Regions from separate parts of the Paenibacillus sp. sg306046 genome, predicted to be linked through region 1. Evidence: riboswitches for the same ligand, from Rfam matches in the RefSeq annotation. Region 1 holds a riboswitch; each other region holds the start of a gene.
The links. A riboswitch is a leader RNA that binds a small molecule or an ion and turns the genes downstream of it on or off. The one in region 1 is predicted to bind thiamine pyrophosphate.
Positions count from the first base shown of each region.

Region 2: another riboswitch for thiamine pyrophosphate. It lies ahead of AC6ROY_RS11880 (phosphomethylpyrimidine synthase ThiC); the one in region 1 lies ahead of thiM (hydroxyethylthiazole kinase).
Region 3: another riboswitch for thiamine pyrophosphate. It lies ahead of AC6ROY_RS16515 (ECF transporter S component); the one in region 1 lies ahead of thiM (hydroxyethylthiazole kinase).

Region 1 is NZ_JCAMRT010000017.1:92,415-102,890, reverse strand. It holds gene AC6ROY_RS17695 (dihydrolipoamide acetyltransferase family protein) at 1-754, shown strand, start outside; gene lpdA (dihydrolipoyl dehydrogenase) at 761-2,176, shown strand; gene AC6ROY_RS17685 (Rpn family recombination-promoting nuclease/putative transposase) at 2,094-2,750, shown strand; gene AC6ROY_RS17680 (alpha-glucosidase/alpha-galactosidase) at 2,854-4,362, opposite strand; gene AC6ROY_RS17675 (AraC family transcriptional regulator) at 4,477-5,400, opposite strand; gene AC6ROY_RS17670 (hypothetical protein) at 5,595-5,915, shown strand; TPP riboswitch at 6,015-6,128, shown strand; gene thiM (hydroxyethylthiazole kinase) at 6,260-7,075, shown strand; gene AC6ROY_RS17660 (GNAT family N-acetyltransferase) at 7,117-7,953, shown strand; gene AC6ROY_RS17655 (SDR family oxidoreductase) at 8,150-9,013, opposite strand; gene AC6ROY_RS17650 (DoxX family protein) at 9,095-9,457, opposite strand; gene AC6ROY_RS17645 (winged helix-turn-helix transcriptional regulator) at 9,607-9,960, shown strand; gene AC6ROY_RS17640 (hypothetical protein) at 10,053-10,476, opposite strand, start outside.
Region 2 is NZ_JCAMRT010000009.1:180,182-190,657, forward strand. It holds gene AC6ROY_RS11875 (helicase C-terminal domain-containing protein) at 169-2,709, shown strand; TPP riboswitch at 2,725-2,830, shown strand; partial or broken gene AC6ROY_RS11880 (phosphomethylpyrimidine synthase ThiC) at 3,233-3,682, shown strand; gene AC6ROY_RS11885 (MFS transporter) at 4,228-5,604, opposite strand; gene AC6ROY_RS11890 (MarR family winged helix-turn-helix transcriptional regulator) at 5,753-6,208, shown strand; gene AC6ROY_RS11895 (multidrug effflux MFS transporter) at 6,497-7,666, shown strand; gene AC6ROY_RS11900 (DUF1641 domain-containing protein) at 8,008-8,430, shown strand; gene AC6ROY_RS11905 (NAD(P)/FAD-dependent oxidoreductase) at 8,464-9,642, shown strand; gene AC6ROY_RS11910 (circularly permuted type 2 ATP-grasp protein) at 9,932-10,476, shown strand, end outside.
Region 3 is NZ_JCAMRT010000015.1:125,330-135,805, forward strand. It holds gene AC6ROY_RS16505 (MFS transporter) at 1-53, opposite strand, end outside; gene asd (archaetidylserine decarboxylase) at 196-996, opposite strand; TPP riboswitch at 1,581-1,686, shown strand; gene AC6ROY_RS16515 (ECF transporter S component) at 1,828-2,409, shown strand; gene AC6ROY_RS16520 (ABC transporter ATP-binding protein) at 2,435-4,165, shown strand; gene AC6ROY_RS16525 (energy-coupling factor transporter transmembrane component T family protein) at 4,172-4,966, shown strand; gene tenA (thiaminase II) at 5,016-5,693, shown strand; gene AC6ROY_RS16535 (cytochrome c oxidase subunit 2A) at 5,965-6,129, shown strand; gene AC6ROY_RS16540 (cytochrome c oxidase subunit II) at 6,169-6,639, shown strand; gene AC6ROY_RS16545 (b(o/a)3-type cytochrome-c oxidase subunit 1) at 6,675-8,324, shown strand; gene AC6ROY_RS16550 (glycerol-3-phosphate responsive antiterminator) at 8,514-9,077, shown strand; gene AC6ROY_RS16555 (glycerophosphodiester phosphodiesterase family protein) at 9,341-10,476, shown strand, end outside.

The DNA.
Region 1 (10,476 bases):
AGCAGCATCCGCACCGGCGGCAGCTTCGGCTGCAGGCGCTGTCAGCGGCGAACGTATCGAAGAGCGCGTGCCGCTGAAGGGCATCCGCAAGGCGATTGCCAATGCGATGGTGAAGAGTGCTTATACGGCTCCACATGTAACGCTGATGGACGAGGTTGACGTAACCCGTCTGGTCGCTCTGCGCGAAAAAGCGAAGCCGGTTGCCGAGAAGAAGGGCGTCAAGCTGACGTACCTGCCTTTCATCGTCAAAGCGCTGGTTGCTGCCGCTCGTCAATTCCCGGCGATGAACGCGATGATCGACGAAGAAAAGCAGGAAATCGTCTACAAGAAATACTACAACATCGGGATCGCGACCGATACCGACAATGGCCTGATCGTGCCGGTTATTCAGGACGCGGACCGCAAAAACATCTGGACGATCGCTTCAGCCATCAAGGAACTGGCAGCACGCGGACGCGACGGCAAGCTTAGCGGCTCGGAGCTGCGCGGCTCGACGCTGACGATTACAAACATCGGTTCCGCTGGCGGTATGTTCTTTACGCCGATCATCAATTTCCCGGAAGTGGCGATCCTTGGAACAGGCCGCATCTCCGAGAAGCCGGTTGTTAAAAACGGTGAAATTGTAATTGCTCCGGTCATGGCATTGTCGCTCAGCTTCGACCATCGCATTATTGATGGCGCTACAGCTCAACACTTTATGAACTACATCAAACAACTGCTCTCTGATCCAGAGCTGCTTGTCATGGAGGTGTAATCCGCTATGGTAGTAGGTGACGCATCTGTAGAGATTGACGTATTGGTCATTGGCGCAGGCCCCGGCGGTTATGTTGCGGCGATTCGCGCTGCGCAGCTTGGCAAAAGCGTGCTAGTCGTGGACAAGGAAGAGGTTGGCGGCGTCTGCTTGAACCGCGGCTGCATTCCGTCCAAGGCGCTGATTTCGGCGGCCCATCAGTATGAGCTGGTAAGCCATTCCGAAGCGATCGGCATTACGGCTGACAACGTTCAGCTTGATTTCAGCAAGGTGCAGGCGTGGAAGGACGGCATCATCAAGAAGCAAACGGGCGGCGTCCAAATGCTGCTCAAAGGCAATAAAATTCAGTATTTCAATGGGGAAGCGCTGTTCATAAATGAGCATGAAGCGCGTCTCTTCAACGATAACGAAACGGCTCGCTACAAGTTCAATCATTGCATTATTGCAACAGGCTCCCGTCCGATCGAACTGAAAGCATTCCCTTACGGCGGCCGCATCTTGTCTTCGACCGAAGCTTTGTCGCTGCAGGAAGTGCCTAAGAGCCTGATCGTGATCGGCGGCGGCTACATCGGTATCGAGCTGGGTCAGACGTATGCGAAGCTTGGCTCGAAAGTAACGGTGCTGGAAGGCTCGGATTTCATCCTCCCGGGCTTCGAGAAAGAGCTGACCAAGCTGGTTGAGCGCAATCTCAAAAAGCTGAACGTCGAGATCGTAACGGAAGCGCTGGCGCAGTCTTGCGAAAAGACTGCCGACAACGTCACTGTAACGTATACGGTGAAAGGCGAAGAGAAGCAAGTAACCGCCGATTACGTGCTTGTTACGGTTGGCCGTCGTCCGAATACGGATGGCGAGCTGTCGCTCGAGCTGGCTGGCGTTGAGCTTGGCGAGCGCGGGCTGATCAAGGTTAACGAGCAGTGCCAGACGAATGTACCGCATATTTATGCAATTGGCGATATCGTCGCAGGTCCGGCGCTTGCGCATAAAGCTTCTTACGAAGCGAAAGTGGCTGCTGAAGCAATTGCCGGCTTGCCGAGCGTCGTTGATTACAAGGTCATTCCGGCTGTCGTGTTTGCTGATCCGGAAATTGCCGGCGTTGGCTTGAGCGAGGCGGAGGCAAAGGCGAAAGGAATCAATGTCGTGATCGGAAAATTCCCTTACGCTGCCAATGGACGCGCACAATCCATGAACGCAACCGAAGGCTTTGTGAAGCTTGTCGGCGACAAGGATAGCGGCCTGCTCGTCGGCGGATTTGTTGTCGGAGCGGAAGCTTCCAACCTGATTTCCGAGCTGACGCTTGCAATTGAAATGGGCGCAACGCTTGAGGATATCGCACTGACGATTCATGCTCACCCTACATTGGGCGAAATTACGATGGACGCTGCCGAAGGCGCGCTGGGTCATCCGATTCACCAATTGGGCAAATAAGCAATCAAGGCAATACCCTCGAAAACCCGCCGTCAGGCGGGTTTTTTGGCGTGGTGAAGCGTTGGTTCAGCCGGCAGAAACTGGTCGTATTTTTCTTAACTATGGTATACTTAATAGAAAAAAAGACCAGGAGCCTGATTTTCTATTGACCGAAGCTATGGAGTTGCATTTTATAGAATATCCCAAATTTAAAGCGGCCCCCAAGGACTTAGCTAATCCGCTGCATCGCTGGTTATTATTTCTTGATGAGAAGCTGCCTGAAGCCCAATTGGAGGAGTTGATCAGCATGGACCCCGATATTCGGAAGACGGAAGCAAGGCTGGAGTGGCTGAGCGGAGACGAGGAGACGCTGCGGTTGTATGAAGCGCGCGAGCATGCGCTGATTGAATTTAACAGCTTGATGGCTGAGGGCAGAGAAGCGGGGAGAGAAGAGGGTAGACTAGAGGGAAGACTAGAGGGTCAGGCGGAAATTGTACGCAAGCTGCATGCCAAGGGTCTGGACCGCGCCGCAATTCGTGAGCTGACAGAGCTGTCGGAAGACGAGCTGGACCGTCTGGCGGCCTACGACAATTAAGTGTCAAGCCTGTTCAAGCAAGGCTGCTTCTTGGAAAGCGTGCCTTTGCTTGAACAGGCTTGATGATCATGTCTATGTCAGGCCGATCAGGTAGGACTAGCGCCTATTGAGCTGCCTTGGCCCGGTCTTTGCCTTTATCGGACTCGCCTGCATTTTCATTGGCTGCAGATCGGTCTTTTTGCATGTCGGCCACTGATTTTACAGGCAGGCGGGCGGCGCCCTGGTAGCCTTCACGTGTGGCTATCCGCGGCTGTGTGGCCAGCCTTTGCTTGGCTGCTGTGATGGCTTCGGCATATTGCGGCAGCCAAGGCTCGCCAGCCACAAGCATTTCATCGACCATTTGCCAAATTTCCTTCGGATTGCAGACAGCGCCGACGAGCGGGTCCATCATAAATGCTTGACGCAGCAGGTTGATATCGCCATGTACAGCTGCTTCAACAGCCAGTCGCTGGACTGAAATGCTGACGTTGCAGACGGCAGCCGGGCCTAGCGGCAGATCGCCGACGGTTGGCATCGAAACCCCGTTATAATCGACATACCCTGGCGCTTCGATGATGGCATCGGCGGGCAGATTGGAAATGATTCCTTTATTCTCCACATTAAAATGTCCGCGGTATACACGTCCTGTTTCCAGCGCTTCGATGATGTACGAGCCATGCTCGTGACCGCGTTTCTCCGGCACAAACTCCATCGCAGGGTCCTTCATCCAGTTCGGAAAGTCCGTTTCAAACCAATTGCGTCCTTCGGTACACACGCGCAGGTAGCCGCCCGTCTCTCCGTTAATCCATTTGCTCAAGTCAATCCAGTCGTTGATTTCCTCCGGACGCTTGCGGTACCAGGGCACATATTCGCTCAAATGACCATTCGATTCGGTGCTATAGTATCCGAAGCGGCGCAGCATATCAATCCGCACCTTTTCGGTTCGGGCAAAATCCTCATGACGCTCGAATGCCTCCAGCAGTCCTTCAGTTAAATCCTTGCCTTTGTGCCGAATCTGGATATACCAGGTTTGGTGGTTAATGCCAGCGCAGATGATATCGATTTCTTGTTGCTCCAGGCCAAATACGTCCGCAATTTGCTTGTGCCCGTGCTGGACGCCATGGCAGAGACCGATCGTACGCACGCCGCCGTATTTGTTGCAGGCCCACGTCATCATCGCCATTGGATTGGCATAATTCAACAATAGGGCATCCGGCGCGGCCACTTCGCGAATGTCACGGCAAATGTCCAGCATCACGGAAATGCCGCGTTGCCCGTACATAATACCGCCTGCGCAGAGGGTATCGCCTACGCATTGATCGACGCCGTACTTCAAGGGAATGTCCACATCATGGGCGAAAGCTTCCAGCCCGCCTACACGAATCGTACACAAAATGTATTTCGCGCCGCGCAGAGCTTCCCGACGGTCGGTTGTCGCGTGGATGGGCACTGATAACCCATTTTCCGCGATATCCCGGCGGCAGAGCTGAGCGACCATATCGAGATTGTGCTCATTGATGTCTGTAAATGCAACTTCAATATTTTTAAATTCCGGCACGGTCAGCAGATCCCGCAAAATGCCCCGTGTAAATCCGATACTGCCTGCCCCGATAAAAGCAACCTTAAATGACATATCAAAATCCTCCATTTTCCTGGAACTGAGTCGATTTGGCTGTTCACAAGCTGATTGTAGCAGGGCGGCGGCAGCTCAGGTTACTAAGATCGTGACCAGCGTGGAGCGGTACTGTCAAAAATCCTCACTTGGTTCCTGGCGATACGCTTCGGCGCGGATGGATTTACGAAACTCGGTCGGAGTCAGGCCGGTCTGTTTTTTGAATAAAGAATGAAAATATTGCCGACTTCCCACACCGACATAATCAGCTACGTCCAAAATGGGAATGTCGGTACGCAGCAGCATTTTTGCTTTTTCCATCCGCAGCTTGGTTAGGTAGCCCATCGGCGATTGGCTGGTGTGCGCCCGGAAAATCCGGTGCAAATAACCCGGATGCAGGTTGACGGCGGCGGCGATGTCCTTGACTTGTATGTCCCGGTCATAGTTATGATGGATGTATTCGGTGGCCTGCCGGACATAATAATCGGCTTGCGGGTGCAGACTATCCTCCGTGCTGCGGTGCAGCCGCGCGATTCGGATCAGCAGCTCCGCGATCTGCAGGCGGATCAGCAGCTTGCTGCTTTTCGGACCTCCATCCAGCTCCAGCACCAACCCCTTCAAGAGATGATACATGTCATCGGGGTCACGCAGCACCAGATGGGTTTTAGCCGTGTGCAGCAGACCGCGCAGCAGCTCATCCTGGGCCGCAAGCACCCGAATCGAAGGGAAAAGGTCTCCGGGCTGGCAGCGGTTAAACCGGATTTCGACGTTCAGCATCCGGCAGGATGTGCCGGCTTCGATCATCAACCGATGCAAGATGCAGGCATTTAGCATAATAAATTCGCCTTTTTTGAGCGAAACGGCTTCAATGCCGTCTCCGCTCTGCAGATCGACCCGGCAGTGGCCGGAAATGATATACATAATTTCGGTATCGGGATGCCGGTGAAAGGGCATCTCGAATCCATCCCATTGCTTGAAATAGTAAGCGGATACATGCGGATGAAAATCATCCTGAAGCGGGTCGGCATGAAATAAAGCTGAATGCTGCAAGACCGTCACTCCCATCTGCGGTGGAGTTGTAGAGGTTCTCCCTAATGATGCAAAATATCGGGATAAAGCACAAGTCGTCTTCGAAAAATAGGCTTGGCAATTTTCGGTGAAATGGTAGAATGAGAGGAGAAGCTACGCGCGTGATTTAGCATCGGGCTTTTAGTTACCTGTTGCTTGTTTTGATGATCCATAGGAGGCAGCCGATGTCTGATTCATTAAATCGTATCGAAGCGTTACTTTCCACCCTTGTCCATGATTTTGCAGGCTTAAAGCAGGATGTCGCAGAGCTGAAGCAGGATGTCTCAACGTTAAAGCAGGACGTCGCCGGATTGAAGCAGGAAATGTCCGAGGTCAGGCAGCAGCTGGACCGCATTGAAGCCAACCAGAACGAAGATGTCATTGGCATGCTGGAGCTTGTTCATGTCAAGCTGGAAAGCTGCGCAACGAAGGAAGAAGTGGCTGCTCTGGCCAGACTGCAGGGCGAAGATCGCCTCAAGCTGGAAATGCTTAGAAAAGCCCAATAAAGGACAGCTGCAGCGTACCTTCGCCTCGCAGATTTGCCAGAAGCCTAAAAAAATGCTGCCTTGACCGGACTTGTCGCAATCGCTATTATTAAAGGAAATGAATAGAACCATGGGAGTCCGGGGGAAATCGGGCTGAGAGTACGGCTGAAGCTGCCGTTAACCATTTGAACCTGTTGGATCATGCCAGCGTAGGGAGAGTGCGGGAAACACACTTTGCTTAGGGCGGAGTGTGTTTTTTTTCAAGCTGCGACCAGGCGCGAAGTCAGGTGTCCGAATAGGACTTTCACCGGATGACACATGGACAACCACATGGCTACTGCCTAAATTCAAGGGGGACTACCAGAATGGAAATCGAAGCAAGAATCGACATGCTGCAACGGGTAAGGGCGCAAAGACCGCTCGTCCACAATATTACGAATGTCGTAGTCACAAACTTTACGGCTAACGGGCTGCTGGCGCTTGGCGCTTCGCCGGTGATGGCTTATGCGCATGAAGAGGTGGCTGATATGGCCAAAATTGCGGGGGCGCTGGTTGTCAATATCGGGACGCTGGATCAAAGCATCGTCGAGTCGATTCTGATTGCCGGACGTTCGGCCAACGCGCATGGCGTCCCGGTTATTTTCGATCCGGTCGGCGCGGGAGCGACTGCGTACCGGACTGAGGTATCGCGCCGTATTTTGCAGAAAATCAAAGTTTCCATACTTCGCGGCAATGCGGCGGAAATTGCCAATGTGCTTGGCGAGCAGGTGCAGATCAAGGGCGTTGATGCCGGCGAGGCGGCTGGCGATCAGGCAGCCGGGCTGGCGCGAAAGGCGGCACGCCAACTGGGTGCTGTTGTTGTTGTCACCGGTGCGGATGATTATGTAAGTGATGGAAGCGTGACGTACCGGATCAGCAACGGCACGCCGCTGCTGACAGCCGTGACGGGTACGGGGTGCCTGCTGACGAGTATAATCGGCGCTTTTGCCGCGGTCGAGCGTGACCTGGTTGCCGCGGCGACGACTGCGCTTGCCTTCTACGGTGTAGCCGCTGAGCTTGCAGTCGAAATTTCCGGCAGCAGCCATCCGGGTACGTTCCAGACGGAGCTGTTGAACCGGCTGCACACGACGACGGGCGAGGATTTGGCGAACCGTGCAAGGATCAAGCTGATGGAAGAATAGGAACGCGGATGGAACGTACTAGAAAGCCAGTGGGGAATCGAATGGAACAGCCGGACAATGGAGCTGAGCTGACGCGAAGCGATACGGAAATGATGGAAACGAAGCAACCTGAACGGCTGCATCCCTTTTTGGCCGAGCTGGTCCAGGTGGAGGAGCTTGCAGCCAACGCTTGGCCTGCCTTCACGCAGCAGTTGTATGGAGGCTGGAGGCTGCGTGCTACGTATGGCACGACCAGACGGGCGAACAGTGTCCACTCGATTGGACCGCTGCCGGCTTGCGCAGATTGGCTTGCGGACCTCGAAGACTTTTACCGGCGGCGCGGCTTGCCGGTCTGCTTTTATGTCAGCGACGCTTCGCCTGCCGGTTTGGATGCACTGCTGGCGGAGGCGGGGTATGTACGGGAGATGCCCTGCTTGCTGATGACAGGTGAGGCGGACGCCGTTGTTCGCTCTGTCGTGCTTGACAGCCGGTTTGATTACGAGTTCGCCGACGAAGCTGACGAGCAGTGGCTGGCCGATTTTTTGCGGCTGGAAGGGTTTGGCGAAGAGCGGCTGCCTGCGTATCGTCATATTTTTTCGGCGATTGGTCCGGTCAAGGCGTTTGTCCGCGTTATGAACGAAGGAGAAACAGCGGCGCTGGCGACGGTCGTCAGCGAACGCGGGTACACCGGCGTCAGCAATGTCATCGTAGCCGCCCGGCACCGCCGGAAAGGCATGGCGGGACAACTGCTCCGCAAGCTGGCGGACTGGTCGCTGCAGCAGGGAGCGCAGCGGCTGTACTTGCAGGTATTGCAGGACAATGCGCCTGCGAGGAGCCTGTACAGCAAGCTGGGGTTTACGGCGCTAGGCCGACATCACTACCGCAGCAAGCAGTTGTAGGCATGCCCTTGCAAGAAGGAGCGTGCGACTGCGTTCCAAAGGCGGGCTTTCTTGACTCTGTTTTCATAAACATGAAAATTAAGGGTGTTACGCAGTAGCCTGAGCTATTACGTAACACCCTTGATTTTTATCTACTGTGTTCTGCTAGCTAAGAAGCCGGCAAGCTGCTTGCCTGGGAGCGTTAGAATGACTGCTATTACTGGGAAAATCCATTCACGATTTGAGCGATGGCTTCCTGGACCGGAGTGACGGGGCGTCCCAGCAATGTCTCCAGATCATCGCTTGGGATATCCAGCTCGCCGTCACGTATGCCGCCCTGGATGGCAACCAGCAGAGCAATGACAGGCTCAGGCAGTCCTGCTCCTCTCAACATGCCGCCGTATGCTTCCTCATCCAGATGTACAACCTGAATATCGCGCTGGACCGCTTGGGCAAAGCTTGCTGCCAGCTCTTCTTGAGTGATGAGCGGACCGGACAATTCATAGATTTTATTTTCGTGCCCTGGCCCGGCAAGCACAGCTGCGGCTGCTTCGGCATAATCGCGGCGAGCAGCCCACCCGGCCCGGCCTGTGCCCGAGGCGATGCTCCATGGCGCACCGTTCAGTACAGCCTGGAAGGTTGCGATTTCATTTTCCAAGTACCAGTTGTTGCGAAGAATGGAATACGGAATCCCTGAATGCCGGATCGCCTGTTCCGTCTCGCGATGATCCGGGGCAAGCGCCAGCTTGCTTTCCGCTGCGTTTGGCGCGCTGGTGTACGCAATGAAGCCCACGTTCGCTTGCTGGGCCGCACGAACAGCGTCAGCTTGCTGTTTTCTACGATTGGGCATATCATCTGTTGAGATGATCAACAGTCGGTCAATTCCGCTGAACGCCGAAACCATGGACTCATACTCATTAAAATTCGCGTAACGCACATCAATGCCTTTTGCGCTCAGCTGCTCGGCCTTTTTCGGATCGCGTACACTGACCGCAATTTGTTCCGGCGCTACTTTTTTCAACAACGCTTCAACGACCAGCGACCCCAGATGTCCTGTTGCTCCAGTGACCAGTAATTTCATAGGAAATCCCTCCGTTTGAATATGAATGGATAGGTTGATCCTGCACATACGTAAGCGGCCAGTGCTGCGGCAGCAAATCGTCTAGGCTTTCATGACCTTCCTTTTCCCCAAAAACACAATCAAGCTTAACAGGAGCAGCACTAGAGGCATAGCGGCAACGCCAAACCCTTGTCCGGCTTTCAGATGCGTAAATACAGCTCCGGCCATCACAAGCGCCAAGGCTCCGCTGCTGGCCAGCACCAGCTTAGGGTTCCAGAAGCCTACTACTAATAACACCGCAGCAAGCACCTCAATCGCGCCAACTACATACATGAAGCCAGTGCCGTACCCGTAGATTTCATTAAATGCTTGAACCTGCATCGGATTTCCGCTTAACTTCATAAAGCCAAACAGGAGGAAGCCGACTCCCAGCAAGCCTTGCAAAATGCGAACAGCCCATTTCATGATGATGCATGTCCTCCTTGAAGTTTTGTTAGTTACAGAGTTATAATAACCGCAAGGAGCATTTACCGGAAGTAGGCACTTCAATTAAACCTGGTATACAAAAGGATACCTTGCGAAGCTCAAGCAACAATTCCACAGGAGTGGTTCAAATGGCTGAAAACTGTAAAGTTGAAACTGCGTTAGGAATCCTGATTGGAAAATGGAAGCCTGTCATCATGTTTCATTTGTTTTCGAGGGGGACGTTGAGATTCAGCGAGCTGCAGAAGGCAATCCCAGGCATCACGAAAAAGATGCTGACAGCGCAATTAAGGGAATTGGAATACCATGGAATTGTGTATCGTCAAATTTATCCGCAAATTCCCCCCAAGGTTGAATATTCCATTACGGCATACGGAATGAAAATTGCTCCGCTCCTGCAGGCGATGAATGAATGGGGCCTGGCGCATGTGCAGCATTTGCATGAGCTGTATGGGGAAGAACAAGCCGTTGAAGCACGTGACTAGCTCGAAAATCGGGCAAAAAGGATCGCAGGCTCCACCTGAAACGGCGGCTGCTGCGATCCTTTTTGATTTAACCTTCAGTCAGCACTCCCCACTTATCTGGTTACTTGCGGGCTCAGCCAAACGGCAGGGCCTTTTTTGCGTACAGCGGTTTTTCTGGCTGTTCGCTTCGGCGGCTTGAGGGTGTGTACCGAGGCGGAGGAGCCTGCTTTGGCCGGTCGGCCAGTCGGGGTCAAGAGCTGCTCGCCTCTCGCAGTAGCTGAACGCGTCCGGCGGTCAACGAGGGACCGCTCCTCGGCCGGTCGTGTCGGCTTGAGCCTGCCTGGGAAGCCTGGTCGCGCAGGCAGGACGCGATTGGCGTGGACGGCTTGAACTCCGGACTGGCTGCGCTCGCCGCCAGACAGCCCGGAGCTGGAGTGATTCGTGACTGCGCCGGAGGAGCCTGAGCCTGGGGCAGAGCTAGAGCCCGAGCCTGAGCCTGAGCCTGAGCTGCCATAGCTAGAGCCAGAGCGATGGCTC
Region 2 (10,476 bases), on a different contig from region 1:
AGCCGGGAGAGAGCGAAGGCAGGGCGTTTTGTGAGGGAGGGTCGAGCTGAGCGACTGTCTTGGCCCGGAATATAGGTTGCGCAGGCGAGAAGGGTCGTCGTAATCTTGTGCGGCGCATGATATACTAAACGGCAACGAACGTATGTTTTGGGCGGGCAGGTGAATACGATGACGACGGAGGTCGGCATTTCGGTCAGAGCCTTTGTTGAGTACGCTTATATGAGCGGCAGCATCGAAGCCGGGTTTCGTACGATGACGACGCTGGCTGAGGGGACGAAGGCGCATCAGGCTATTCAGCAAACGTATGAACAACCGGACCGCAAGGAGGTGCATCTGGACGGAACGGTGGAGCACGGCGAGCTGACGTTCCGGCTGGAGGGGCGCTGCGACGGGCTGCGCTTCGCAGGAGAGCAGGCTATTATTGAAGAGATCAAGTCTACCTCGGGCGACTTGAGCCGACTGACGGAAAATTCCCATCCGGTCCACTGGGCTCAAGCGGCTTGCTACGCGTATTTGTACGCGGTGCGTGAAGGCTTGACAGTCATGCGGCTGCGGCTCGTTTACGTGCAGACGGGGACCGGGGAGCAGCTCCGCTTCGAGCGGGAAGCGGACATCGAAGCGCTGGCTGCGGAGCTGCAGCGGTATGCTGAGGCTTATGCGCCGTATGCCCGGCTGCAGCTTGATCATGTGCAGCAGCGGGATGCGAGCATCAAGCAGCTGGCGTTTCCGTTTCCCGCCTACCGGAGCGGGCAGCGGAAATTTGCGGGCGCGGTGTACACGGCGATTGCGCAGGACAGTCGTTTATTTGCCCGCGCCCCGACCGGAACGGGTAAAACGATGTCCACGCTGTTCCCGGCCGTGAAGGCGATCGGCGAAGGGTTGCTCCAGCGCGTATTTTATTTATCGGCGAAAACGTTGACCCGTACGGCGGCAGAGGAAGCGCTCGCGCTGTTAAAGGCGGGAGGCTTACGCCTGCGGTCCGTTACGCTGACGGCGAAGGACAAGATTTGCTTTCAGGAGGAAACGCGCTGTGACAAGGAATTTTGTCCATTTGCCGACGGTCATTATGACCGGGTGCAGGCTGCGCTGCTTGATCTGCTGACCCATGAGACATTGATCACGCGGGAAACGGTGGAGCGATACGCTCGCAGGCATATGGTTTGCCCGTTTGAGCTGTCGCTGGACGCCGCCTATACGGCCGATGCCGTGCTGTGCGATTACAATTACATTTATGATCCGCGCGTTTATCTCAAGCGCCAATCGGAGGAGCAGAAGCGGCAAGCCGTGCTGCTTGTCGATGAAGCGCATAATTTGGTGGACCGCGGCCGGGACATGTATTCGGCGGAGCTGACGAAGGCGCCGTTTCTGGCGCTGCAGCGTGCGTACAAAGGTGTAAACGCCGCGGTATACGAGGCCGCCAAGGCGGTGAATGCTTGTTTTATCGCCTGGCGCAAAGCATGCGCCGCAGCCGATGCAGGGGTTGGTTGGGCCGCGGCAGACGGTATAGGGCGGGAGCTGTTGCCTGCTTCTGGAGCTCGTGGGATGACCGGTTTAACGGCCAGATCAGCCGAGACGGCCGGAGCAACGGAAGCCACGGGAAAGACCGGAGCCACAGGAGCAATAGTTAGCTCAGCGGGCGCATCAGCCAAGCATTGCGTTCACGGAGAGCCGCCGGAAGAGCTGGGCGTATGTGTGGAGTCGTTTATTCAGGCGGCGGAGCGGGAGTTGTCCGGACCCGGTACGGGTGAGTTGCGGCAGCTGCTGTTGGATACATACTTCGCCTGTCAGCGGTACAGCCGCGTGCTTGATACGTATGACGAACGGTTCGTGACGCTGACCGAATGGTCGTCCGGGGGCGTGCGGCTCAAGCTGCTATGTCTCGACCCGTCGGCGCTGCTGCGCCAGATGGCCAAAGGCTACCGGTCGCAAATTATGTTCTCGGCCACTTTGTCCCCGCTAGGGTATTACCGGGACATGCTGGGCGGCGAAGCGAATGATTACGCAGTGACAATTCCGTCGCCGTTTCGCAAGGAGCAGCTGGCGGTCGGACTGCTGCCGCTGTCTACGCGTTATAAAGATCGCGAGGCTTCGAAGGCCGTCATTGCCGAGGCGCTGCATACGTTAATTGGGGAGCAAAAGCCAGGCAACCGGCTCGTTTTTTTTCCTTCTTATGCGTATATGAACGAGGTGCTGGCTTGCTTCGCAGAGCAAAGCTGCCCGTCCGTTCACCTGCTCGTGCAGCATGGCGAGATGAGCGAGGAGGAGCAGGCGGCCTTTCTGGCGGAGTTTCAGGCGGGACGCGACAAGCCGGTGCTTGGATTTGCCGTGCTGGGCGGTATGTTTGCCGAGGGTATTGATTTGACCGGGGAGCGGCTGACGGGGGTGGCGGTCGTCGGAGTCGGAATGCCGCAGCTTGGCCCGGAACGGGACGCGATTAAGTCGTATTTCGATCGTACAGGTAAAAACGGGTTCGATTACGCGTATGTTATTCCCGGCATCAACAAGGTGCTGCAGGCGGGGGGACGGCTGATTCGGACGGAGCATGATTATGGTGCGCTGCTGCTGATCGACGACCGTTACCGACAACAGGCTTACCAGCGGCTGCTGCCGGAGGAGTGGAAGCCGCTGAAGCTTGTCCGCGAGCTGCTGCCCGGCAGAAAGACGGGGGTGCCGAAAACTTCGCCCATTGTCATCCAACATATAGAATGAGTGTAGTATACCTAGGAAATCCACTAGGGGCGCCGTCGATGGCTGAGATAAAGCGTTACGCTTTGGTCCCTTTGAACCTGATCTGGGTTATGCCAGCGTAGGAAAGTGGGAAAGTGAGTTCATCGCACAACAAGGATGTCCAGGGAACGGAGCTGTAATTGGCCGAGTGGACATGCTGTTGTCAGCGTATGTTTGCACCTTCAACCGCTTCTTCGATGGAGCGGTTTTTTGAATGTCAAGCGCAGCAGCCGGACGGCTGTCTGCCGGCCGCTTGCCGTTCATGTCCAGACGAGACGGGTCCGCCGCAGGCGGGCGCAGCCGTTGGTGTTGCCTGCTTATCCTCCGCTTCCGGCCTCGCTCCGCGCGGCGATACGGAGGCGTACGAAGGGCGTTCGACAAGGCCGGCGGATGACGGCTTTGGTTCGGCGGCAACGCGGGCTGAGCGGGGGGCGGAGCCATTTCCGGCGTCGGCGCGGCCGCGGCGGGCGAAGCCGGGGCGCAACGTGTCGCAGCTGCATTATGCGCGGATACGATTATGGATTTGTCGACGGGGAAGCATGTTCATACGACACGCGAATGGATCATTCGAAACTCCCCGGTTCCGGTCGGGACGGTTTCGATCTATCAGGCGCTGGAGAAGGTGAACGGCAAGGCGGAGGGGTTAAGCTGGGAAGTATTCCGCGATACGCTGATCGAGCAGGCGGAGCAGGGCGTGGATTACTTCACAATTCATGCGGGCGTGCTGCTCCGTTATATTCCGTTGACGGCCCAGCGGGTGACGGGCATCGTTTCGCGCGGCGGCTCCATTATGGCGGCCTGGTGCTTGGCTCATCATAAGGAAAACTTTCTGTACACGCATTTCGAGGAAATTTGCGAAATTATGAAAGCTTACGGCGTTTCGTTTTCGCTGGGTGACGGGCTTCGTTCCGGCTCGATCGCCGATGCAAATGACGCTGCGCAATTTGCGGAGCTGTGGAGTCGGGCTCCTTGTCTCGTGTATGTCCATATCCAGTAGACATGTGTCTTTTGCTCAGTGGACATTGCTTCGTCAGTTCTCCTGTTGCTCACATGTCCAGATCTAGATGTTGATGGGTTATATACTGCTAGATATGGATTTCTAGCTCGGCTATACGTAGATCGTGATCATGTCCCCTTATGTCCGCCTTTTAAAAGACAAAGTTCTGTAAACGTCCTCTCTCAGGGGACATTCCTGCCCTCTGAAATATCATACTTATTAGCCAAGCAGTTTTTTCTGCGTGCGGAATTAAACAAGTGCCGCATAACGTAAGCCATCTGTAGGATGGAACTATTACGTTATGCGGCACTTGCAAGTTAGCGGTGTTGAGTCTTGTTGTTCCGGGCGTGTATGGATGCGAGAAATTTAAGTGAGCGAAGGATGCTAGATGTGACTTCGTGTCAGTGTCAAACCTGCCAAGCGTCTGACAAGCCACACAGCACGAAGTACGCTGTGTCACTGTGTCGTCTACGCGCGAGTCAGGCTCGCCCGGCCGCCACACATCAAGCCTGCTCGGGCATCGGGCTCATGCCGCCGGCTGCTGCTTTTTTCGCCCGTACATACCGGAGGGCGAGCAGCAGGGCCAGAACGGCTACGGCCAGCATGCCCCAAAATTCGGCTTCATAAGCGGAGGCCAACGGCCGGTTCGTTTGCCAGACGAGGCTGGCTCCGGTTAATGCGACGCCAAGCGCGCCGCCGAAAAACTGCGTCAGCTGCAGCATGCCGAGGCCGCTGCCGATCTCATCTTTATGCAGGGTTCGGGAAATTTCATTGGACACTCCGGAGCCTGCGGCAGAGAAGGAGACGCTCATCACCATATACGACACCATCAGGCCATAAGGCGATTGAACGCCTAGCAGGACAAAGGCAAGCATAGCCGCCGCAAGGGTGGAAAAGCCGCCGATGATCACCTTCACGTTGCCAGCGCGGTCGATCGCCCGGCCGATGAACGGCGAGAGCAGCGCGCTGAGCATAGCGCCGGGGAAAATCATCAGCCCTGCAAACACCGAGCTGTGGTTGAACAGCTTGATCACCACCAGCGGCATGAGAAACAGCATGGCAAAGTTCAACACATAGGCCAGTAGATTCAGCGCAGACAAGTTCATATAGGTGCGGTTGCGCAGCAGAGCCGGCTGAACGAACGGATGTGAAGTCCGGTGGATACGCAGCCAAAACGCGGTCAGGGCGATCAGGCCCGCAGCCAGCGCAGGCAGCGTCTGGCCGGTCAAGTACAGCAGCAGGCCGGTTACGCCTACGCCGATGAACAAAGCGCCCGGTACGTCGAAGTGTACGGACGAGCTTTCCTGGGCAGGCAGGTGACGAAGAAACAACGGCAGCGCCAGCAGCACGAGGGACGTGACCGCAAATAACGATGTATAGCCGAAATATTGGGTTAGTGCGCCGCCGACGATCGGGCCGATCCCGAAGCCAAACGAAGCTGCCGAAATGATGGAGGCCATGGATTGGCCGCGGCGCTCCAGCGGAACGAAGCGGGTGACCAGCACGATGCCGAGGCCCGGGGCTGCTGCTGCGCCCAGCGCCTGCAGCAGCCGAGCTGCGAGCAGCAGGTAGAAATTGCTGGCGGTCAGTCCGATGATCGACGCGATGCCGAGCAGCAGCAGCCCGACAAGCAGCAGCTTGCGAATCGGCAGAAAGTCAGATAGCCGGCTATAGGCAATGGACGCGATGGCAAAGCAAATCGAATAGCCCGTCACGATCCACGAAGCCGTTGTCGGCGTCAGATTCAGATCATGCGCGACGGTAGGCAGCGCCACATTAAACATCGTCGTATTCATGACGACCAGCAGCACGGTCAAGCTCCAGAGGCGGATGACCAGCTTTTCGCGGAAGGTGCCGGAGGCGGGAAGGTCTTTTTCCATAAAAGCGATCTCCTTTAGCGCGTGAGCGCATTTAGTTTTATTAAAATACTATTATTAGAATAGTAGTTGTGCTAAAATATAACCGATCCGTTATTCTGCTGTCAACGGTAAACAAATAAAAATAAGATCATCAGTGAGGTGAGGCACGATGTCCGAGCATCCGGTCAGCTCGCTATGGCGCAGTCTGCTCGATCTAGACAGCAAGCTGAAACAAACGTTGTGCTTTGTCAGCCAGGAGGCTGGCATACCGCCGTCAGCTGTATCGCTTGTATTTAAGCTGGAGAAGGAAATGCTCAAGATCAATTGCGTAGCTTCCGCGCTTGGCATTACGATCGGAGCAGCTTCGAATTTGATTGATAAAGTGGAGGAAAAAGGGTGGGTTGAACGGGTGCGCTCCGAGGAGGATCGGCGTATTATGTTTGTTCGCCTGACGGACGTGGGCATGGAGCAGCTGTTGCGCTGGCGGCAGCATTTTGCCAGCCGTGCGGATACGATTTTTGCGTCGCTGCCGGAGGAGGAGGTCCGCGAGTTTGAGGACAAGATCAAGCGGCTGAGCGAGCACTTGGAAGCCTATAACAACCAACTGGAGCGCGACGGGCTATAGATGCAGCCGATCTCCTCCGCCAAGTGTGCCCGGGCAGGCGATCAGGCATGCATGGCAGGAAGAGGAGGAGGTAGACCTGTTCCTGCCTATGCTCCGCTATCGCCTACTTTGAAAAACGTTGTCCCGGCAAGCATTCTCAGGTTGAGCGCTTATGCAGGGTTAATGTGGTTGAACAAGGAAGGGAAGGATCTCTGAATGGAAGAAAGTCTGGAAGGACAACCGAAGCGGGCCGGCGCCGCCGACAGGCCGGGGCAGGCTGCTTCTCCAGCTCAATCACGCCGGTTATGGATGGCGCTTGTGTTAGGCGTGCTGTCGGCCTTCGGGCCGCTGTCGCTTGATATGTACTTGCCTGCGCTGCCGCAGCTGGCGGGTGACCTGAACACAAGCGCCTCGATGGCGCAGCTTAGCCTGACGGCTTGCTTGCTTGGCTTGGCGCTCGGACAGCTGGCCGCGGGGCCGCTCAGCGACAAGTACGGCCGCCGCCGTCCGCTGCTAATTGGGCTGACTGTATTTGCGGTGTCATCGCTGCTGTGCATGCTGAGCGCGTCGGCGGCTGCCTTTGTAGCGCTGCGGTTTGTGCAAGGCGTAGCGGGTGCGGCCGGGATCGTAATCGCCCGCGCGATTGCGCGCGATTTATATGCGGGCACCGAGCTGACGAAGTTTTTCGCGCTGCTGATGCTGGTGAACGGAGCAGCGCCAATTCTCGCTCCGATTGCCGGAGGGCAGCTGCTGGAATTTACGTCTTGGCGGGGCGTATTTGTCGTGTTGGCTGGCATCGGGCTGCTGACGATGCTTGCGGTCGCGCTGGGGCTGCCGGAGACGCTGCCGCGCGAGCGCCGACAGCAGGGCGGAGCGCAGGAAACGTTCGCGACGTTTGCGCGGCTTCTCCGCGACCGTTCCTTTATGGGGTACGCGTTGTCGCAGGGCTTCGTGACGGCCGCCATGTTCGCTTATATCGCGGGCTCGCCGTTTGTGCTGCAAAATTTGTACGGCGTCTCGCCGCAAGGCTTCAGCCTTATCTTTGCAATGAACGGGCTGGGCATTATTCTCGGCAGCCAGCTGACCGGGCGTCTAGCCGGGAAGATTAGCGAAAGCCGGCTGCTGGTGACAGGGCTGACGCTGGCCGCGTTCAGCGGACTGGTGCTGCTGGCCGGCGTGTACGCCGGAGCGGGCCTGGTCTGGATTTTACCGCCGCTGTTTGTCGCCGTATCCTGCGTCGGCGTCGTCGGGGCGTCGGCTTTTCCGCTGGCGATGGCTGGCCAGTCGCAGGCTGCCGGAAGCGCGTCTGCGCTGCTCGGCGTCCAGTCGTTTATTTTCGGCGGACTCGTCGCTCCGCTTGTCGGCTTGGGCGGGGAAAGCTCCGCGATCCCGATGGGGCTGGTGATGGCGGCTGCGAATATCACGGCCGTCTTGATTTACTGGCTGTGCATAGGACGTACACGAACCTCGCGGACATAGTCCGTGAGGTTTTTAAACTCTGTTCACATATTGTTCACATTTGTCGGAAATTGGCTTTTCTTACTTTGGGCATCCGGAGTTATAATAGAAGTAACATAGGGCTCCGCTTCGGGCCTGAATCTTTTATCGAGCATGTTGTGAAATTTGGTACAATTAGGCGGGTTTATTGATCCCTGAACGTGAACTTCTTAAGATTACAGAACGCATAAGTTTTCAGCGCAGCTGAACTTGCCTTGAGATAAGTAACGCGCACGCCGATCAGAAGCCTAAGTAAGGCTCGAACAGGATGATCCCGGACACCAGGGCTTCTATTTTTTCAATGCAAAGGAGGACGTTTATTTATGTCTCAATCGACACAAACGATCACACGCGAGTCCGCAGACGTGCTGGATCAACTGATGAAGCCGGAGGTGCAGCAATCGCTGACCGTGCTGGTGGAAAACCTGCCCAAGCTGGCTGAGATGGTCACGCTGCTGACCAAAACGTACGATGTGGTGCAAGGTCTGGCAACGGATTCGGTTTTCATCGAAGACATCAAGGGCGGAATCAGCGAGGTTGCCGTTCCGCTTGTGGAAGGCGCGAAAAGCATCGCAGCCAGCGCTATCGAAGCAAATGACCGCGCGCAGGCAGAGACGGCGACGATCGGTCTGTTCGGCTTGCTCAAAATGCTGAAGGACCCGCAAGTGCAAAAAACATTCCGGTTTGCTCAAGCCTTCCTGGAAATTTCCGCACAGCGCAATCAGCAAAAACAACAAGGCGAATAATTTTCGTTAATCCAGAACGGAGGATAAATCAGTATGTCGAAGCACATTTTGATCTTGGGCGGCGGTTACGGCGGCTTGCTTAGCGCGCTGACGGCCCGCAAATATTTAACCCCTGAAGAAGCGACGATTACGGTTGTCAATAAAGTTCCTACACATCAGATTATTACGGAGCTGCACCGTCTGGCTGTCGGTAATGTGAGCGAGCAAGCGGTAGCTCTTCCGCTGGAAAAGCTGCTGCGCGGCAAAGATATCAACCTGCGTATTGATACAGTCGAAACGATCGGCCTGGACGAGAAGCGCGTTGTGCTGAAAAGCGGCGTCACCTACAACTATGATGCGCTTGTCATCGCCCTTGGCAGCGAAACGGCTTACTTCGGCATTCCTGGACTGAAGGAAAACAGCTTCACGCTGAAATCGGTCGCCGATGCCAACCGCATTCGCGAGCATGTGGAAGCACGGATTGCCGAGTATGCCAAGTCGAAAAACAAAGCGGACGCAACCTTCGTGGTCGGCGGCGGCGGCTTGACAGGCATCGAGCTTGTCGGCGAGCTGGCGGACATGCTTCCTGGGCTGTGCCGTAAAAACGGCGTCGACTTTGCCGACGTGTCTCTGTATACCGTAGAAGCGGGTCCGTCCATTCTGCTGGGCTTCCCTGCCGAGCATATCGAGCGCGCCCAAACAAGCCTTGAGAAGCGCGGCGTCAAGTTCCTGACCGGTCTGGCCATTACTGAAGCAACCGAAACAACGGTATCGCTCAAAGACGGCAGCTCGATCGAAACAAATACAATGGTATGGACGGGCGGCGTACAAGGCAACGCACTTGTTGGCGCTTGTGGCATTGAAGTGAACCGCGGCCGCGCAAGCGTGACCGAATCGCTGCAATCCGTCTCCCATCCTGATGTGTATGTCGCTGGCGACAGCGCGGTGGTAATGGGTCCGGAAGGCCGCCCATATCCTCCGACAGCTCAAATCGCCTGGCAAATGGGCGAAGCGATCGGCTACAATATTTTCGCAAGCTTCAAAGGCGTGCCTGCCCAATCGTTCAGCCCGGTATTCTCCGGTACGCTGGCGAGTCTGGGACGCAAGGACGGTATTGCTACCCTAGGCGCGAACCAAACCCGCCTGAAAGGCTTGCCGGCTTCCCTGATGAAGGAAGCGAGCAACCTTCGCTACCTGTCGCATATCAACGGCTTGTTTACACTCGCGTACTAATTCAATACCGGTTCATGGCGATGAACCGTATAGCTTCGTTCTCCTGTCGGTCAGGGGAACGGGGCTTTTTTTTGCTGCCTGTGGACCAATTGTGGATAAAAAGTGGATAACTTTTCAGAAAATAAAAAATATTTAATACATTTTAATGTCATATATATTGACGTTATGGGATATAAAAATTATGATAATAGGTATAAATAACAAAATATCTAGAAAATTTCCACTCACCACTCATATTGTGTCATTAATAATAACATACATTGAAGGGGATTAGAAGGGGGCGGTTCCGATGTCTACTGGCGATCGTATATCTTGTGCGCCGTATTCGCTGCAAGCTTTTTATGATGAGATGTTTGGCGCCGAGGAGCCTGTCCGCTTGCATTATGAGCAAGTGTACTGCAGCTTCTCCCGAATGCGCGGGGAGGAGCTGAAGGCGAAGCAGCAGGGCATGGAGCGGCGAATGCTGGAAGAGGGCATCACCTTCACGCTTTACAAGCCGGAGCAGTCCCAGCCGCTGGAGCGTACGATTCCGTTTGATCTCATTCCCCGGATTATTCCCCAGGCCGATTGGGCGATGCTGGAGGCTGGTCTGATCCAGCGTGTGAAGGCGCTGAACCGCTTCGTGCATGACGTCTATCACGAGCAGCGCATCATTAAGGACGGCATCGTGCCCAGACGGATGATCATAGCCAACTGCTATTTCCGGCCGGAAATGATGGGCGTTGACGTGCCGGGCGGCGCCTACATCACCACTTCGGGCATTGATCTGATCCGCGATGCATCCGGCGAATATTTCGTGCTGGAGGATAATCTCCGTTCCCCGTCCGGGTTTTC
Region 3 (10,476 bases), on a different contig from region 1:
TGAGATGTCCGGGATGAAGCCGAGCCGTCTGCTGGCTTGGTAGAAACGTTCATGATGCCTGACTCCCTTCTTGTTCGCCGCCCGGCAGGCGAGCGGGTCCGCCGATGCGGACATTCGGATATGCCGAAAAGGGGACAGGCGATGCTTGTCCCTCGGTTCCGGTTTGGCTGGCGCACGTCCGGCGGCTTCTTAAAATTACGTTCCCGCCGGGTGACGGGTTAGAGTGCCAAGCGCTTCGCCCATTTTTACTTTGCTGCCCACAGAAAGGTCGGAGCGGCTGGCGTAGGTGCCATTTTCCATCAGCAGTACGACGGTGGAGCCAAATTCAAAGTAAGCAAGCTCATCGCCCGCCTGCACCTGATTAGGCAGAGGAGACACGTATTGAATCGAGCTGACGTTCAGCGCGCCAACCTTGACAACCGCAACCTCTCCCGCGCCATGCTGCATATACGTGATCAGCCGCTCATTGCGGCTAAGCACGCGGCGCATATGCTTCAAGCCGAAGTCATTGACCGGATACACCTTGCCGGGTACATGCTCCTTCTCGATAATTTCGCCTGCGACCGGGGTGTGAATGCGGTGGTAGTCGGTCGGGCTTAAATACAGCACATAAAAAAAGCCGTTTTTGTAGTTAATGCGGCGCGGGCTGAAGTTCAGCAGCTCTTCGACGGTGTAGTCCTGCCCCTTCACGTTCAGCATCGTGCCTTCCACGATCTGGCCCATTCCTGTAATCAACGCGTCGACCGGACTGACGATGATGCCCTCCTGCCGGTCAACGGGACGCAGGCCAGGCTTGAGACGCCGGGTAAAAAAGTCATTCAGGGAGCCATAGCCCGCGAGCGGCTTCTCCGCATCCTCGATGCGAATGCCGTATGTTTTGGCGAATTGCGGAATAAACGCGCGGCTGGCGCGGGATTTGGCGAAGGCGCCCGTCAGACGGGATACGCTTTTGCGTGACGAAAGCTCCGTAAGAAGCCGAAAAAACGTTATTTTCATAAGGGTCGGATGTCACCTATTTCTACATGATCATTTAGTGGAAGCCTACCGATTATCTTGACACAGAACGGGGGACAAAGCAACCGCTAAACAACGGCAAAAAAGCGAGAAGGCCCCTCAAAGGAGCCTTCATGGATGACCGGCCTCGGCTTTTCGGCGCAATGCCCTCTTTCTTCTATTTCCTGTACTCCCCGCAGGCGACGCAAGCTGCCAAATTGACCATAATCGGGCTGCAAGCGCCTGACCATTTCGTGCAATGAATCGGCGTACGGCAGCCGGGCTCGCCTTGAATTTGGCTGCAAAACGGGCAGTCGGCTACGATGCTGACGGTAACGGGCAGCGGCTCGTGATCCGGAGCCTCCGGCGTATAAGGCGGCGGTTCGGAACCGGGCCATTTCCTGCCAAACGCCGCATTGCAGATAGCGCTTTCAATAATAAAAATCCCCGCTTTCTCTATAGTTATTCTCCCGTGCTATGATGTATCGTTATCTTAACAGACATGCCACGAGAAGACTAGGGAAATTTGCTAAATGTTACATTAATTTTTTTTTGTATTGACATTTAGCCCATTCATGCTAGTATGTTTATGTCACTAGGGGAGCCTAACCGGCTGAGATTGGATCGACAGATCCTAGACCCTCTGAACCTGATCTGGGTGATGCCAGCGTAGGGAAGTGGAGAACGCAGACGATCTTGAGTCCGTTCACTTGTGCTCACAAGCCGCTTCCGTATGACGGAGGCGGCTTTTTTGCGATCATCCACGCTGGAAGAGAGGGCCGCGATGCTGCGGCGTGATCCCGGACGAACTCGATAAGGGAGTGGAATCAAGTCATGTCAAAAGGGTTAAAGCTGACCGACATTTTGGTCACCATCGTCATTGCCGTTGTGTTCGGCATCATTTACCGGGTATGGGGCGATGTGTACAACGTATTTAAAGTGCCCGGCATCCCGCTGGAGCAGCTGATTTACGGCATGTGGTATATGGCTGCGGCTGTCGCCTTCCTCATCATCCGCAAGCCGGGCGTAGCGGTGCTGGCCGAAGTAGCCGCCGCCTTGTTCGAGATGCTGCTCGGCTCGCATTACAGCGTGTCGTCGCTGACTTACGGCATCGTGCAGGGGCTGTGCGCGGAGCTGACCTTCGCGGCGTTCCGCTACCGCAGCTTCTCGCTGCTTGTAGCCGGTCTGTCAGGTATTGCGGCCGCGATTGGCGCATTGGTTATGGACATCTACGGAAATTACTTGACGGAATATTCGCCGTGGCTGATCGTGCAGTATGTGCTGTACCGGTTCGTCGGCGCGTTCCTGATCTGCGGTACGTTGAGCTATGCCTTGGTGAAGGCGCTGGAGAAGACCGGGGTGACGCAACTGGTGCGCCCGGTCAGTCAGGATGATCTGGATTCGCTTGGTCGGTAAACATAAGGAAAACGGGTGAGGGAGCATGACGCGATTCGCGGATAACAAGACGGGCAGTGAGGCGGACCGCGCTGTCTGGGTAAGCGAGCTGCGGCTCAAATTTCCGGGCAGCAAGGCTTTATGGTTCGACCAACTATCGCTAACGATCCGGCCGGGGGAGAAGGTGCTGCTGCTTGGGCCAAGCGGCTGCGGCAAGTCGACGCTGCTGCAAGTGCTGGCCGGACTTGTTCCCGCTGTGATCGAGCTGCCGATGAAAGCGGCCGGCGTCGGACGGCCCGCCTCCTGGGGGTATTTGTTTCAAGATCCGGATACGCAGTTTTGCATGCCGATTGTGGATGAAGAGCTGGCCTTTGTGCTGGAAAATTTATGTGTTCCCCGCGAGCAGATGCAGGAGCGAATCGGAGCGCTGCTGGCCCAGGTCGGACTGGCCGCTGTTGATCCGCGCACGCCGATTGCTTCGCTGTCCGGAGGGATGAAGCAGAGGCTGGCGATGGCTTCGCTGCTGGCGCTGGAGCCGGACGCCTGGTTTCTGGATGAGCCGTCCTCGCTGCTCGATCCCGAGGGTACCCGTGAGATCTGGGACACGGTCAAGCGGGTAACGGCCGACAAGACGGTCATTATCGTGGAGCACAAGCTGCATGAAGTGATTGATTTCATCGACCGTGTGGTGCTGTTTGATGGAGCGGGCCGCATATTGGCGGATGGCGAGCCGGAGCGGCTGTTCCGTGAGCGGCGCAGCGAGCTGCAAAGCTACGGCATCTGGTATCCCGGCGTGTGGAACGATTATACCGCGGACGGCGTGCAGCTGGGGACCGGGACCGGGCTGCGCCGCCTCCCGGCGACGGCGGGCTTGCCGCTTCCAGCCGCCGGCGGGGAGCCGCTGCTCCGGCTGCAGCAGTTCGCAGGCTACCATGGCAAGGAGCGGAAGCTGGCGGCTGCGGGCGCACAGGTGTGGCCGGGCGACTGGATTGCGGTCATCGGCGAAAACGGCGCTGGCAAAAGCACGCTGCTGTCCTCGCTGATGCAGCTTATTCCGACCGAAGGCGACTATGTGCTCGCGAATCGGCGGGTGAGCGGGCTGGACGATGTCGTACATCAGGCGGCGTATGTGTTTCAAAATCCGGAGCTGCAGTTTATTGGCAGCAGCGTATTCGAGGAAGTGGCGTTTAACTTCCGGCGGGACGGGGAGTCGGCGGAGGCTGTGCTAGCGCAGACCGACGAGCTGCTCGCAGCTTTTGAGCTGAGCGGACAGCGGGAGCTGCATCCGTATCAGCTGTCGCTGGGCCAGAAGCGGCGGCTGTCGGTAGCGGCTGCGACCGTGAAGGCGCAGCGGCTGCTGCTGCTGGATGAGCCGACATTTGGCCAGGATGCGGTGAATACGTTCGCGCTGCTGGAGAAGCTGGAGGCGTGGCGGCAGCGCGGGCTGGCGATTGTGATGGTGACGCATGACATGGACATCGTCAGCCGCTTTGCTACGCGGGTCTGGGAGGTGCGGCAGGGCGAGCTGACGGTTGGGGAGCCGTCAGCTCGTCCGGTCGGCAGCCGGCCCGGCCTGGGCGTTAGTCAGGGCGGTGGGCACAAGAAGGCCGCCGGGGAGCTGAATGATCGCGTTGATCATGCTGGCGAAGGACGGCATCACGGCCGTACAGGTCGCGCCAGCGGCGAGCAGGCTGCGGCCTCAGGGCTGACTGAGACCGCAGCTGCGGATGCCATCGGCCCAGCGCTGGCCGGTACGGCCGACAAGGGAAGGGGCTGAGCATCTATGCTGGAATTGCTGAGCGGCCGCACGACCTGGCTGCATCGGGTCAACCCGAGCTTCAAGCTGCTTGTGTCGATGGGAGCCTTTCTGATGGTGCTGTTCACGCATAACATCAATGTGCTGCTGCACATCACCTGGATGTATACGCTGCTGCTGTTTCTGGCGAGCGGTCAGCCGGCCCGGCGTTTGCTGTGGATGCTGCTGCCGTTTGGACTGATGTTTGTGTCATCGGCTGCCTCGATGATTTTGTTCGGCACCGGCGAGACGACCTGGTACCGGTATGGACTGATCCATATTTCGGAGGAAAGCTTTTACCGCGGGCTGCATCTTGGGCTGAAAACCGTCGATGCGGCACTGGTCGGCTTGCTGTTTGCGCTGACGACGAACCCGGTGCTGCTGTTTTATTCGCTTATGCAGCAGCTGCGGCTGCCTCCGAAATACGCCTACAGCTTCATGGCTGCGATCCGGCTGCTCGGACTGTCGGTAGCCGAATATAAAACCTTGCGCGCCGCCTTTCTGGTGCGCGGGGTGAAGCTGCGGCGGGGCGTCCGCGGCTTTGCCGAGTCGGTGCAGCGCTACGCGATTCCGCTGCTGGCGCAAAGCATCCGCCGCGCCCAGCGCATCGCCGTGGCGATGGAAGCGAAGCGCTTCGCTTCGGCGGCGGCCCGGACCTACTATTACAGGGTCGGCTGGTCGGCGAGCGACGGCTTGCTGGCCGGGCTGCTGCTGGGCATGTGGCTTGGCGCCTGGTGGTTTGCCCACCAGCTCCCGCATCTGGACATCACGGATGTGAGATAGGCGGGCAGCTGGGATATGGGTTTCTAATTAGGAAGGGAGACGATGGGATATGATCGCAACATCAAGCTTTTCCGCAGAGCTGAGAGAGGCTGTAAACGAAAGCTGGGAGGCCAGCTTCAAGCATCCGTTCGTGCAAGGGATCGGCGACGGCACGCTGCCGCTGGTGAGCTTCCGCCATTATGTGTTAAATGATGCGTATTATTTATCGCAATTTGCTCGGGTGCAGGCGCTTGGCGCGGCCAAGGCGCATGATCTGCCGACCGTCAGCCGGATGGCGGCCCACGCCCAAAGCACCTATGAAGCGGAGCTGTCGCTGCATGAAAAGTTTTCCGCGCTGCTCGGCATCACGGCAGAGGAGCGCGAGGCGTTCGAGCCGGCTCCAACCGCCTATGCGTATGCCACACATATGCTGAGCACTGCTTACAGCGGCACGATGGGCGACATTATCGCAGCTATTTTGCCGTGCTACTGGCTGTATTACGAGATCGGCGAGCAATTGAAGGATTGTACGCCCGAGGAGCCGATTTACCGCGATTGGATCGCCGCTTACGGGGGCGACTGGTTCCGCGTGCTGGTGGAGGAGCAGGTGAACCGGCTCGACGAGCTGGCTGAGCGGGCGAGTGAAGCCGACCGGGCGCGGATGAAAAAAATCTTTATCCTCAGCAGCCGCTACGAGTACATGTTCTGGGATATGGCGTATACGCAGCAAGCTTGGCCGGTACGATAGTTTCTCCTGCGTCTCTTTATTATTAATAGAAGATATCCAGCAAAAACAGGCTGTTCCCCGTCATTTGTGGCGGTTGGGACGGCCTTTTTTGCGTACCCGCTCCTTTTCTCAGTCGCCCGGACGCTCAGAGCAGCGCCAACCCCCGGTCCTGTGCGCTTGTTCACCACTCTTTCACATTCGGTGTGATTAACATCATAGAGCTGTCTAAACGCTTCCACCTACAATGAGGACATCAAGCAATAGCCCTTTGGGGGGAGGGAGGAATAGATGTATGGCGAACTTGCAACAACATATCAAACGGCCCGTGGAAAAGCAGACGAACGAGAACCACAAGGAGCCGTCCTTGAAAGGAACCTTTGCGGCGGTGATGCTGCTTGGTTTGTTTCTGGTCATCAGCTGGGTAGGCATATTTCTGTTGTATGTCGTGAGGGGTTAGAGAGATCAATCGGCATCGTCCGGAGGAGTTGACAAGCTAATGCATATTCACCGTTTAGAAAAATATTGGCTGATTTTCGGCATTTCGATGCTGTTTGTATTTCTGTCTGTCGTAGGCGTTGGGGCGTTTTCACTCGGCATGGAGCCTCCCGGCGGTCATCGGCATACGGTTGACCCGGAGAAGCTGGCGCAGACGCCGCCGTTCGACAAGCCGGGTCTGCAGAAGGTCGGGGAGAATGAATATGAGGCGAATCTGATTGCGTTTGCGTTTGGCTTTACGCCGGATAAGCTGGAAATTCCATTGGGAGCCAAGGTACACTTCAACGTGACGAGCCAGGATGTTGTCCACGGCATGCAGGTGAATGGCACGACGATCAACATGATGGTCATTCCGGGCGAGGTCAATCATTTGACGTACACGTTCGACAAGCCGGGCGAATATTTGGTGCTCTGTAATGAGTACTGCGGCGCGGCGCATGAAGTGATGATGATGAAATTCATCGTAAAATAGGCTGCCCAACGTGAATCGGAAAGGATGTAACACACATGATAAAGGAAATCAAAAGCTTTGATCGCCGCGATGCCGCGCTTGTGCTGGCCCATATTTTATTCGCCTTCTTCGCGCTGCTGGTCGGCGGGATCGCTGGCGTGCTGCAAGGGCTGGTGCGCGGCGGCATGATCACGCTGCCGATGGGGATCGGCTACTATCAGCTGCTGACTGCGCATGGCGTCCTGATGGCGCTCATTTTCACGACGTATTTCATCATCGGGTTTATTTACTCGGGGGTGGCCCGGACGCTGGGCGGCAAGCTGCTGCCGATTGCGCGTAACTTGGGCTGGCTTGGCTTCGTGCTGATGACGTTTGGCACGCTGCTCGCTACTGTGCTTATTTTGTTGAACAAAGCGACCGTGCTGTATACGTTCTACGCGCCGCTGAAGGCGGACCCGTGGTTTTATGTGTCCCTGGTGTTTGTCGTCGTCGGCAGCTGGATGAGCGGCATCGGCGTATTCCTCAACTACCGGTACTGGAAGCGGACCAATCCGGGGGTAACAACGCCGCTGTTTACCTTCATGGCGGTTGTCACGATGCTGATGTGGATCATCGCGACGCTTGGCGTAGCGATCGAGGTGCTGTTCCAGCTTATTCCGTGGTCGTTCGGCTGGGTCGAAACGATTAATGTCACGTTATCGCGGACGTTGTTCTGGTACTTCGGCCATCCGCTTGTTTATTTCTGGCTGCTGCCTGCCTACATGTGCTGGTATGTGGTCATTCCGAAGGTGATCGGCGGTAAAATGTTCAGCGATGCGCTGGCCCGTCTGTCCTTTATCATGTTCCTGCTGTTTTCCATTCCGGTCGGCTTTCACCATCAGCTGATGGAGCCGGGCATTTCGAATGTTTGGAAATTTGTGCAGGTCGTGCTGACATTTATGGTTGTCATTCCGTCGCTGATGACGGCGTTCTCGCTGTTTGCGACCTTTGAAATGCATGGCCGTTCCGTCGGCGCCAAGGGGCTGTTCGGCTGGTTCAAGAAGCTGCCGTGGAAGGATGTTCGCTTCTTCGCCCCGTTCATGGGCATGGTTGTGTTTATCCCGGCCGGTGCAGGAGGCTTGATTAACGCAAGCCATGAGCTGAATGCAATTGTGCATAATACATTGTGGGTTACCGGGCACTTCCATCTGACGGTCGCGACGAGTGTGGCGCTGACGTTTTTCGGTATCACCTACTGGCTCATTCCGTCCATGCTGGGCCGGTCCATGACGCCGTTGATGAACCGGCTCGGTATTATTCAAACGATTCTGTGGCTGGTGGGGATGTTTTTCATGTCCGGCTCGATGCACACGGTCGGCTTGCTTGGCTCGCCGCGCCGGACAGCCTTCACGACGTACCAGGATCACCCCGATACGGTCATGTGGATGCCTTACCATGTGGCGATGGCGATAGGCGGTATGATCTTGTTTGTCGCGGTTGTGCTGATGGTCGTTAACATTTGCATGCTGATGAGCGCGCCTAAGGGAGAAACGGAATACCCGATCGCCGAAGTGAGCGAGCAGGCGGAGAAAGCGCCGGCGATCTTCGAGCGTTGGGGCGTATGGGTCGGCGTGTTGGCTGCGCTGATTCTGATTGCGTATACGATTCCGGTGCTGGACATTATCAATGACGCGGGCATCGGAGCGAAGGGCTTTAAGACGTGGTAATTTCAGGAGAAGCAGGCAAACCGCTTGGCGGCTTGCCTGTTTTTTTGTTGTTTGCCCATGACAAGCCAGAGCTTGGCCGGTATGACGGCAAGGAGAGGAGGGGAAACGCCCGCCGTTAACACTCCATTAACACTGCTTTGCTATGATCAAGCAGAAAGCCAAGCGGAGCGCCAGAGGAGGACAATGAGGATGAAACAGGGGTTGCATGATTGTTGGGGCGAGCGGCGAATTATTCCGGCGGTGCGCAAAAGCGAGGATTTGCAGGCGGCGTGCCGGAGCGACTGTCCGGTCGTTTTTTTGCTGATCGGGGACTTGCTGACGATGGAAAATTACGTGGGACAAGTGCTGCGTGCCGGAAAGACGGCGTTTCTGCACGTCGATTTTATCGGCGGCTTGAGCGGCGATCCGATTGTCATGAAATATATTAGCGAACGGCTGCGCCCGACGGGGATTATTTCGACGAAGAGCCATTTCATCAAGCATGCAAAGAAAAACGGGCTGATGGCGATCCAGCGGCTGTTTTTGATCGACACGTCGGCGCTGGAGCAGGGGATTCACAACATGGAGCAAAGCGAGCCGGATGCGGTGGAAATTATGCCGGGGCTGATTCCGCGGGCGATTACGCAGCTGCGCAACCGGACTGACTTGCCGATTATCGCGGGCGGGCTGATTCAGGAGCATAGTGAAATCGCGACGGCGCTGCAGGCCGGGGCCAGCGCGGTGTCCATGGGCAACCGCCAGCTGTGGACGTAGGCTCGTCAGGTGGCGATGGAATCAGATGCCGGTTCCGGCTTTACAAATGTTTCACATCCCGCTGATGCTGCGCTAACAAAGCGCTGGTAAAGTAAATAACGTAAGGTCTCAACTGAATAGTTAAGGGTTGGAGATGAGGAGAACACCCTTTATGCAACAAATGGAAGAAGCTGGATTTGGCGCGCCGCTTCCGTTTGATGGATAGAGGGTTTTTTTGTGCTTGTCTCCGAACAAACAACAGGGAAGGAATCGTGATCCATTCCATGAAACGACGTTCGAAATTCGCTAGCTGGCTGACAGTCGCTGCCCTCGTGAGCGGTCTGCTGCCCGCCGGCGCACCCGCGCAGGCAGCTGCGGCTGCCCGCCCCTCGCTGGAAATTCAGAAAACGCTGGCTGCTCCCGTCATTGACGGCAAGCTGGATGATTCCGTCTGGAGCTTGAATCAATCGCTGCTGCACCGGACCGGGGAAGGCGCCTTCAAGGACGCCCGATTCGGCATGCTGTGGGACAACCAGTATTTATATGTCGGCGTCAAGTCCGAGGATGATACGCTGATTTACAGTGCGGACAAGGGATATTGGTTTGAGCAGGACAATATCAACCTGTTTTTCGATCCGACGGGTCACCGGTCGGCGCCGTTTGCGGCGGGAGACCTGCAGCTTGGCTTCGTGTACCAGCCGGATTCAAGCACGCCGCTGTTTAATTTCGGAGCTGCAGCGAACGGTCAGAGCGCCAAGGACCAGAAAAAAATATTGCGCGCCATCGACAAAAACGCCAGCGGCTGGACGCTGGAGGTCGCAATTCCGTGGGAGTTTCTGAGTGTCGACCCGGTGCTGACGGAGCAGTTCGGTTTTAATATCGGCGTGACAGACCGCTACGATGCGGATGCGCCGGCGAAGCAGCGGAACAGCTATTGGAGCGCCTTTAACTCATCGTCCTTCTGGAACGATACGACAGGCTACGGCGATGTGGTGCTGGTGGACAACGCGCCGGTGGGCGGAACGGTGAATCCGGTGCTGCTGGAAGACAATTTCGACGCTTATGCGCCGGGGACGATTCCGTACGGCTGGATTTCCGATGTGAATGCCGGCAGCAATTCGTTCACCGTCGTACAGGATACATACGGCAATGGACGAATGACCTTCGACGGCAGAGCGTCGGGCAAGCAAGCTCGCATGACGGCGCCTGTCCAGTGGGACAACTACACGATTGAGGCCGATGTGCGATTTGAAAGCGTGCTGGACTCCGGCCGCTGGGCGTCGCTGATGTTCCGGGGCGCGCCAAACGGCAAGCAGCCGTACAACCAGATGGCGATTCGTCAAAACGGCAAATATGAGGTAGCTTACCGGACACCGGAAAATGCGTGGAAGGTCATCGCAAACGGCGACTCGACGCCGCT